4 regions of the Paenarthrobacter sp. YAF11_1 genome follow, and region 4 is predicted to be linked to each of the others. Evidence: riboswitches for the same ligand, from Rfam matches in the RefSeq annotation. Region 4 holds a riboswitch; each other region holds the start of a gene.
The links. A riboswitch is a leader RNA that binds a small molecule or an ion and turns the genes downstream of it on or off. The one in region 4 is predicted to bind thiamine pyrophosphate.
Positions count from the first base shown of each region.

Region 1 (2,195 bases), on a different contig from region 4:
CCCGTTCCCGCCGCCAGGGAACCCGGCTGCAGGACCACGATCCGGTCCACCAGGTCTTTCCAGACGGACACGCGGTGCTCCACCACCACCAGCGTTGCGCCGGTCTTGTCGAGGCAGCGCTTCACCGCGTCACGCACCTCCAAAACGCCTGCCGGATCCAGGTTGGCGGTCGGTTCGTCCAACAGGATCAGGCCCGGCCGCATCGCCAGGATGCCCGCCAGTGCAAGGCGCTGCTTCTGCCCTCCGGAGAGTGCCGCCGTTGGGTGGTCCAACGCCACACCGCCGCCGGCAGCGGTACGCAACCCGACGTCGTCGAGCGCTTCATGGACGCGGGACCAGATCTCGTCCCGCGGCACAGCAAGGTTCTCGGCACCAAAGGCCACGTCGTCGCCAACCCGCGACAAGACCACCTGCGTTTCCGGGTCCTGCTGCATCAGCCCGGCGCGGCCCCGCTGCTCCCGGGGCGCCACGCCGTCGATCAGCAGCGAACCTGACTCGTCCGAGTCGTCTTCCTCATCGCCCAACACGCCGGCAAGGGCGTGCAGCAGCGTTGATTTGCCGGCACCGGAAGGTCCCAAAAGGAGAACCCGCTCGCCCGGTTCAATCCGGAGGTCCAACCCATGAATGGCCGGAGTGGACCGGCCGGCATGCCGCCAACCCCAGCCCTCGGCGGAGATGGCGGCAGGCCGTACCGGGCTGCTGTTGTTGCTGCCGCTCTGCGTGGCGGGCATCAGCTGAAGACGGGCTCCGACGCGGCCTTGCGCGATGCAAAGGAGCTCAGCACGCCGGTTTTCGCCAAGCCACGGGTGGCAATCCAGGACAGTGCGCCGGCGATGATGGCACCCGAGATGGTGGTGAAAGTGATGTACGCCAGCTTGTCCACGGCCTCATAGGCGATGTTCCAGCCCCACGGGAGGAAGGAGTCGTTCAGGCCGCAGAAGAGGCCCGCACCGGCACCCGCGAGGAGGGCCGTGGGCAGGTTGAACTTCTTGTACCGGAACGCGGCGAAGATGAGCTCTGCGCCCAAACCCTGCAGGACTCCGGAGATCAGGACGGTGGTGCCGTACTGGGAACCCATGATGAGCTCACCGGTGGCCGCGACGGCTTCACAGAACAACGCTGCGCCCGGCTTGCGGATAATGAGCATGCCCAGTACAGCGGGGATCATCCAGCCACCGGCAATCAGGCCGGTGAGCGGCGGATACGTCGCGTTCATGGGGATGGAAACCAGCGCGGCACCCTGGGACCAGGCCCAGAAGATCACGCCGCCTGCGATGGCGATAAGAGCCGCCACAACGATGTCTACAACACGCCAGTTGTAACTGGCCTTCTTCACGTTTACCGTGGTCATTTTTCTGCCTCCTGAGGTTACAGGAGGGGAAAGTGCTCCCCGGATTTCCAACCGGCCTGCGCCGCCCGGATCCGGACACTCTGAGAAGCTCGACTCCCTTGCGCCGGTACTAACCGGATCAGGTTCGAGGGTCTGCGGCTGTCCGCACTCTCAGCGCCCTCGCGTCTCCTGCATCTCTGCAAGGTCCGACGGCGGCGCTCCCCTGTCGTTATCAAATCTGCCCTGATGGGCTGGTTCAGTTTACACCTGCGCGTGTTGCGGGCGCTGGTCCGTGGCCGGCAGGTGGTCACAATCGGACGTTGAGAGGTCCGCTCTACACCCTTCGCGCCGGTCTTGGCATGCACACCAGGCCCCACAACAAAACCCCCTGCGTTGCGAGGCCCCCTCTACACCCTTCGCGCCGGTCTTGGCATGCACACCAGGCCCCACAACAAGACCCCCTGCGATGCGAGGCCCCCTCTACACCCTTCGCGCCGGTCTTGGCATGCACACCAGGCCCCACAACAAGACCCCCTGCGTTGCGAGGTCCGCTCTACACCCTTCGCGCCGGTCTTGGCATGCACACCAGGCCCCACAACACCCCCCTGCGATGCGGGGCCCGCTCTGCGCCCTTCGCGCCGGTCTTGGCATGCACACCAGGCCCCACAACAAAACCCCTTGCGTTGCGAGGTCCGCTCTACACCCTTCGCGCCGGTTTTGGCATGCACACCAGGCCCCACAACGAGACCTGAGAGAATGATCCAGCAGACTCGACCGCGGCAAAGGGGCACTTTTCATGAACAATCCACCCAGTCAGGATCACACTGTCGGCGAGGGCACCATATCCGAGCCACGGCTCGCTGCC
Region 1 covers NZ_JBFRDF010000004.1:85,667-87,861, reverse strand. Annotated here, with positions in the region: gene AB4Y77_RS07935 (ABC transporter ATP-binding protein) at 1-731, opposite strand, end outside; gene AB4Y77_RS07930 (ECF transporter S component) at 731-1,351, opposite strand; TPP riboswitch at 1,429-1,565, opposite strand; gene AB4Y77_RS07925 (NUDIX hydrolase) at 2,127-2,195, shown strand, end outside.
Region 1: linked by a shared signal. The riboswitch ahead of AB4Y77_RS07930 (ECF transporter S component) and the one ahead of thiO (glycine oxidase ThiO) in region 4 are both predicted to bind thiamine pyrophosphate.

Region 2 (2,195 bases), 410 kb from region 4:
GACGTCGTCCTTATTGGGAAGACCCAAATGTTCCTTGGGGGTCACGTAGCAGAGCATGGCAGTGCCGTACCTGGCGATCTCGGCGGCGCCGATGGCTGAGGTGATGTGGTCATAGCCAGGAGCGACATCGGTGACCAAGGGCCCCAAGGTGTAGAAGGGGGCTCCTTTGCACAGTTCCTGCTGGCGTTCCACATTTTCCCGCACCAGGTGGAACGGCACGTGGCCAGGTCCTTCCACCATCACCTGCACATCGAACTCCCACGCCCGCTGTGTCAGTTCGGCGAGTGTATCCAACTCGGCGAACTGGGCTGCGTCGTTGGCATCGGCGGTTGCGCCCGGGCGCAGGCCGTCGCCCAGCGAGAAGGCGACGTCGTACTGGGCGAAGATTTCGCAGAGCTCGTCAAAATGCGTGTAGAGGAAGTTTTCCTGATGGTGCGCCAGGCACCAACCCGCCATGATCGACCCGCCACGGGAGACAATTCCCGTGACCCGGTTGGCGGTCAGCGGCACATATCGCAGAAGCACGCCGGCGTGGATGGTCATGTAGTCCACGCCCTGCTCACATTGCTCGATCACAGTGTCCCGGAATATCTCCCATGTCAGCTTGTTCGCCTCGCCGTTGACCTTCTCCAGCGCCTGGTAGATGGGGACCGTCCCGATGGGGACCGGGGAGTTGCGGATGATCCACTCCCGGGTGGTGTGGATGTCGTCGCCAGTGGAGAGATCCATGACGGTATCGGCACCCCACTGAGTGGCCCACTGCAGTTTGTCCACCTCCTCCGCGATGGAGCTCGTCACGGCTGAGTTGCCGATGTTGGCGTTGATCTTCACCAGGAATGCCTTGCCGATGATCATCGGCTCTGACTCGGGATGGTTGATGTTGTTGGGAATGATCGCCCGTCCTGCGGCGACTTCGCTGCGGACCAGCTCAACGTCGCAGCCCTCCCGCAACGCGACGAACTGCATCTCCGGAGTCACCGTGCCCTGCTTGGCATAGTGCATCTGCGTGACGGTTTTACCTTCGACGGCGCGGCGGGGCACCGGTTGAGTGCCCTTCCACTCTGCTGATGCTTCGCCGCGCCGAACCGCAGACTTGCCGTCGTCCAGCAGGTTTCGTTCCCGTCCGCGGTAAGCCACGGTGTCACAGCGGGCTTCGATCCATGAAGAGCGGAAAGGCTCAAGCCCTACAACGGGATCGCTGCCGGGACCCGCCGTGCGGTACACCTGGAACGCCGGGTTTGCTTTGCCGTTGGGGGAGGGCTCCAAAGCGATCTCCGTGACGGGCACCCGGATCCCGTGGTCCGGGTCCTCAAGGTAGGCCAATGAATGGGATTTCAGCGATTGCGTCACGGATTCCGGTGTCTTTGCGCTGGAGTCGGCCCGGTTTTGGGCAGGGCTGTGCTGTGTTTTGGTGGTGCTCAAAGGATTACTCACTTCCTTCGCCGGCATTACCCGGACAGGTTCAACGGTCGCAGACTGCATCAGTCCGATCTCAGCCCCTGCAGGGGCCCCCGTGTGGTCGTAGACGAAGCTACCACAGCTCCCCGGAGGCTCCCAGTCACATGGAGTCCGGGGTTGCAGCAACCTGAACTCCCTTGGACTTGCGGACTAGGCTTTTTCCATGGCCAAGATCATCGAATTCACCGGACCCGTGCTCGTGTCACGGAACGACCAGCGCCATGGGATGTGGTCCGTGGACGGCACCTTGACGTTTGTGCGCCCCACGAAGGCACCGGACTGCGTTCTAGATGGCTGGGTCCTCCCGGGCTTCGTTGATGCCCACTGCCACATCGGTTTGGGAGTGGGCGGCGCTGTTGACGAGCGGACCACCCTTGCCCAAGCCCAGGCTGACCTCAACGCAGGGACTCTGCTGATCCGGGACGCCGGATCACCCAGTGACACCCGTTGGGTCCAGCAACGTTCGGACGTGCCCCGGCTGATCCGGGCCGGAAGGCATATTGCCCGGAGCCGGCGCTACCTCCGCGGTTTGGGGCATGAAATCGAACCGGAACAACTCGTGGAGACCGTTCGGAAGGAAGCCCGGGATGGAGACGGGTGGGTCAAGTTGGTGGGGGACTGGATTGACCGTGGCGTGGGTGACCTCGCTGCCTCCTTCCCCGCGAAAGTCGTCAAGGACGCCATCTCTGCCGCCCACGATGAAGGTGCCAGGGTGACGGCCCACTGCTTTGCCGAAG
Region 2 covers NZ_JBFRDF010000001.1:28,214-30,408, reverse strand. Annotated here, with positions in the region: gene thiC (phosphomethylpyrimidine synthase ThiC) at 1-1,422, opposite strand, end outside; TPP riboswitch at 1,418-1,525, opposite strand; gene AB4Y77_RS00180 (amidohydrolase family protein) at 1,622-2,195, shown strand, end outside.
Region 2: linked by a shared signal. The riboswitch ahead of thiC (phosphomethylpyrimidine synthase ThiC) and the one ahead of thiO (glycine oxidase ThiO) in region 4 are both predicted to bind thiamine pyrophosphate.

Region 3 (2,195 bases), on a different contig from region 4:
GTCGTGGGAAGGGTGGGGGACAGGCTGTCGCCGAGGCTCCCGCGCCGGTCCACACCACTGCTTCCGCTCCTGCTGCACCACCTGCTGCCACCGAGCCGCAGGATCCTGCCAAGCAGGCCAAGGCAGAGGCAACTCGGGCTGCACTGGCAACGATTGCTGCTGCGGCCCACGCTGCCCACTTGCACGATGACGAAGTTCACCGTGCGGAAGAGCAGGCACGGGCCGCCGGCCAGCAGCAGGCAGCTGCTGGGGCTGCAGCACAGGCCGGGGCCGGAGAACAGGCTGCCCATGAACCAGACCGGGACGCATCGGTTCGGGACGCACGTTCCACTCCGGTTCTGCGATTCGGCGGCGAAGAGGTTGCCCTGCCATTCGGGGAACACCATGAGGAACCTCCGGCCGCCAAGCCGGCCATGAGCCTGGATCTCCTGGCCGAAGCGTTCTCCCACCTTGGTGCGGCACCCGAGGCACGGCCCGAAACCGTGGTTCCTTCCAAGGCAGCCGCTGCACCCGAAGCCGCCGTGGCGCGGCCTGTCGATGAGGGCCCTGAAGCTGCGTCGGCGTCGAAGTCACGCCGTGGGCGCCGCAACCGCAGTGCGAGCCGCGCCCAGGGCGCAGCCAACGAGACCAGCGTTGAGCACCACGAGGTTACGGCTACGGCAGCGCGTGGAACAGCTCACGAGGCCAAAGCACCGGCTGAGCCTGCCAAGAAGGTGGTGTCCGAGGAACCCATCATCCTTGGGGTTGGCGTACCTGCTTCGGAGCTCTAGCATCTGATCCGCAAAGGCCCTGCAGTAACCGTCACCGGCGGGTACTGCAGGGCCTTTTGCTGTCCGCGCTCAAGGGTCACATCCGGTCTTCTGCGTGGCGCAGTTCCCGGGCCGTGCTGCTTCCCGGCTACGCTGGTGGACTGACACGGGGTGCCGGGCATAGGGCCAGGCTGAGATCCAGACCCGTTGAACCTGTCCGGTTAGCACCGGCGAAGGGATGTCCCCATGACGTCATCGTCGTATTCTCCCGTGTACCCTTTGGTATTTTCCGGCCGTGAAACGCCCCGCGTACTGAGCATCGCGGGCTCGGACCCCTCCGGCGGTGCCGGTATCCAGGCAGACCTTAAGAGCATTGCCGCGCTGGGCGGGTACGGCATGGCGGCGATCACCGCGTTGACGGCCCAAAACACGCTGGGTGTCAGCGCCGTCCACGTTCCTCCGGTGGAGTTCCTGCGGCAGCAATTGGAAGCGATCAGCACGGACATCGCCATCGACGCCGTCAAGATCGGCATGCTGGGTGACGCCGCGGTCATCGATGAGGTCCGCGCCTGGCTCGAGGCGGTGCGTCCCGCCGTCGTGGTCCTTGACCCGGTGATGGTGGCCACCAGCGGTGACCGCCTCCTGCGAGGCTCTGCCGAGCAGGCCCTGCGCGCGCTCCTGCCCTTGGCGGACCTTATTACCCCGAACCTGCCGGAGCTCGCCATGCTGTTGGGGGAGCCTGAAGCTGCTGATTGGGAGTCGGCGTTGAACCAAGGCAAGCGGCTGGCAGCTGAGTGCGGCAACACGGTCCTGGTGAAGGGCGGACATTTGGCAGGGACGGAATGCCCGGACGCGTTGGTCAACACCAGCGGACTCCTGCGCCAGGACGTCATTGAGGTAGCAGGACCCCGCGTGGAAACGAAGAACAGCCACGGCACGGGCTGTTCGTTGTCGTCGGCTCTGGCCACCGTCCAGGCCCGTACCGGCGATTGGGAAGCTTCCTTGCGCGAGGTCAAGCCGTGGTTGCTGCAGGCGCTGCTGCATTCGGACAGCCTCGATGTAGGCCAGGGAAGTGGGCCGGTCCACCATTTCCACCACCATAAGATCCTGAGGCCGGGGGAATTTGCCGCGGCTCTGTGGAAGGAAGCCACTCCGGAGCTCGAGGCAATCTACAGGCTCAGCTTTATTGACGGCCTGCAATCGGGCGACCTCCCGGAAGCAGCGTTCAATTACTACCTTGCCCAGGACGCCATCTACCTCAACGGCTACTCCAGGGTCCTGGCGCGAGCGGGCGCCCTTGCACCCACTGAAGAGGAGCAGCTGTTCTGGGCCAAAGCGTCCCAACAGTGTCTGGAAGTCGAATCGGAACTGCACAGGAACTGGCTCAGCACCCGGGAGGCATCCTCGGTAACCGGGCCCGTCACCAAGTCCTATGTGGACCACTTG
Region 3 covers NZ_JBFRDF010000017.1:27,906-30,100, reverse strand. Annotated here, with positions in the region: gene AB4Y77_RS20775 (Rne/Rng family ribonuclease) at 1-770, shown strand, start outside; TPP riboswitch at 907-1,005, shown strand; gene thiD (bifunctional hydroxymethylpyrimidine kinase/phosphomethylpyrimidine kinase) at 996-2,195, shown strand, end outside.
Region 3: linked by a shared signal. The riboswitch ahead of thiD (bifunctional hydroxymethylpyrimidine kinase/phosphomethylpyrimidine kinase) and the one ahead of thiO (glycine oxidase ThiO) in region 4 are both predicted to bind thiamine pyrophosphate.

Region 4 (2,195 bases):
TCGGACTTCTACCGGGCTGTCGCTGCCTTCCTGGATCCAACAACACAGCAGTTCGTGGACCGGGTTGCCTCTCCCGACCAAGCAACCGAGGTACTTCGGGTCCTGCTGCGGCGGGCCTTGGCCGATGACCCTCGACTCGCCTCGCGACTGGCGTTGTGGGGCCGCCGGCTGGTGGGGGAAGCGCTGACGCAGGCGCAGAGGGTGGGCATGGAGCATCCACAGTTGGGGCCAACACTGAAAAGCGGTGGAGATGCCCGCGCCGCAGTCAAGAGACTGACGGGCGAGCTCGCCGAGCGGCACTCACGCCGGATGACGGCCCTGGGCCTGACTGCATAGCGGCTTGGCCGGGCTTATGTCCGAAAGGCTTTAAGCGGCCAGGCTCAGACGGTGTCCAGCGCTTCCAGCAGCGACTTGGCCGCCGTCGTCGGATCCGCAGCTTCAGTGATGGCGCGGACCACCACAATCCGGCTGGCTCCGGCAGCCAGTACCTGCTCCACATTGCTGAGATCGATCCCGCCAATGGCGAACCAGGGCAGGTTTACGGCACCGCCGGTGGTCTCATCTGCACGCTTGCTCGCTTCTGCGGCATATGTGACCAGGTCCAGGCCCACGGCTTCCCGGCCGGGTTTGGTGGGCGTTGCCCAGACGGGGCCTACACAGAAATAGTCCAGGCCTCCCTGTCCTGGTGATGCTGCGATGGCGGCATTTACCTGCTCGGGGGAGTGGGTGGAGAGGCCGATCGTTACGGGCTCCGGAAGCAACGTCCGAGCCACCGTCAACGGCAGGTCCTTTTGCCCGATGTGAAACACCGGAGCCCCGGAAACGCTGGCAACATCGGCGCGATCGTTGACAGCCCAGAGCCGTCCATGACGTTGCGCAACTCCTTGCAGGACCGCCAACAGCTCCAATTCCTCGGCTGCTTCCAGGGTCTTGTCGCGCAGCTGGATGATGTCCACCCCGCCCTCAAAGGCAGCGTCCACAAAGTCTTCAAAATCGCCCTGCCGTTTCCGGGCATCAGTGCACAGATACAGGCGGGCGGTGGCGAGGGCATCAGTCGGGGTCATGGAAACCAGAGTAGTTCCTCTAAACTGGGCACGTACTGCGGGAGCCGCGACGTTCGCTATATGACTGTCCGGCTGAGAGGGCTTCAGCGCCGACCGCTTGACCTGATCCGGCTAGTACCGGCGTAGGGAAGGAAACCGGAATGGCAGATCCCCGCCAAACCTCCATGCATGCCGATGTGGCTGTCATTGGTGGCGGCATCATCGGTCTGGGCATCGCCAGCGAAGCACGCCGACTTGGCCGCTCAGTGGTGGTGATCGATCCCGCACCGGCTGCCGGAGCCACATTCGCTGCCGCCGGAATGCTCGCCCCCGTGAGTGAATTGCATTACCAGGAGGAAGACCTCCTTGAGCTGATGCTGGAATCGTCACGGCTTTGGCCGTCCTTCGCCGCAAGCCTGACCCGCGGAGGAGAAGACACCGGATACCGCACGACGCCGACAATCGCCGTGGGTGCCGACGCCGCGGACCGCAGGGCGCTGGCAGACCTCCGTGCGGTGCAGCTCGCAGCAGGCCTCGGGGTTGAGCCGCTGTCGTTGCGCGACGCCCGGGACCGCGAACCCCTCCTCAGCCCCCAAATTTCCAGTGCCTTCGATATTCCCGCCGATCACCAGGTTGATCCCCGGAAGCTCGCGGCATGCCTGCTGTCAGGATTGGGACGCCACACGGCCGGCGACTCCAGCTGGGTTTCGGGGGCTGGGGACGGGTTTGCCGTGGCCTCGACGGCGCTCCGCTTGCTGTGGGACCGAGGGCGGGTCTCCGGCGTGGAACTCACGTCCGGTGCCGCTGTCCACTCCACAGAAACGGTGGTCGCCAACGGACTGGGGGCGGCAGGCCTTGAGGGGCTGCCGGACGGGCTCAGCCTTCCCGTGCGGCCCGTGTATGGCGACATCCTCAGGCTTCGGGTGCCTGAACACCTCCGGCCCCTGCTCACTTCCACCGTCCGAGGGATGGTCCGCGGAGTGCCCGTCTACATCGTGCCCAGGGACGACGGCACGGTAGTCATCGGGGCCACCCAACGCGAGGACGGACTGTCCTCATCCCACAACGCGGTCTCAGCCGGGGGCGTCTACCAGTTGCTGCGGGACGCCCAAGCATTAGTCCCCGCGGTGGCGGAACTTGAACTGCTCGAAG
Region 4 covers NZ_JBFRDF010000001.1:441,249-443,443, reverse strand. Annotated here, with positions in the region: gene AB4Y77_RS02180 (ferritin-like fold-containing protein) at 1-336, shown strand, start outside; gene thiE (thiamine phosphate synthase) at 381-1,064, opposite strand; TPP riboswitch at 1,092-1,210, shown strand; gene thiO (glycine oxidase ThiO) at 1,205-2,195, shown strand, end outside.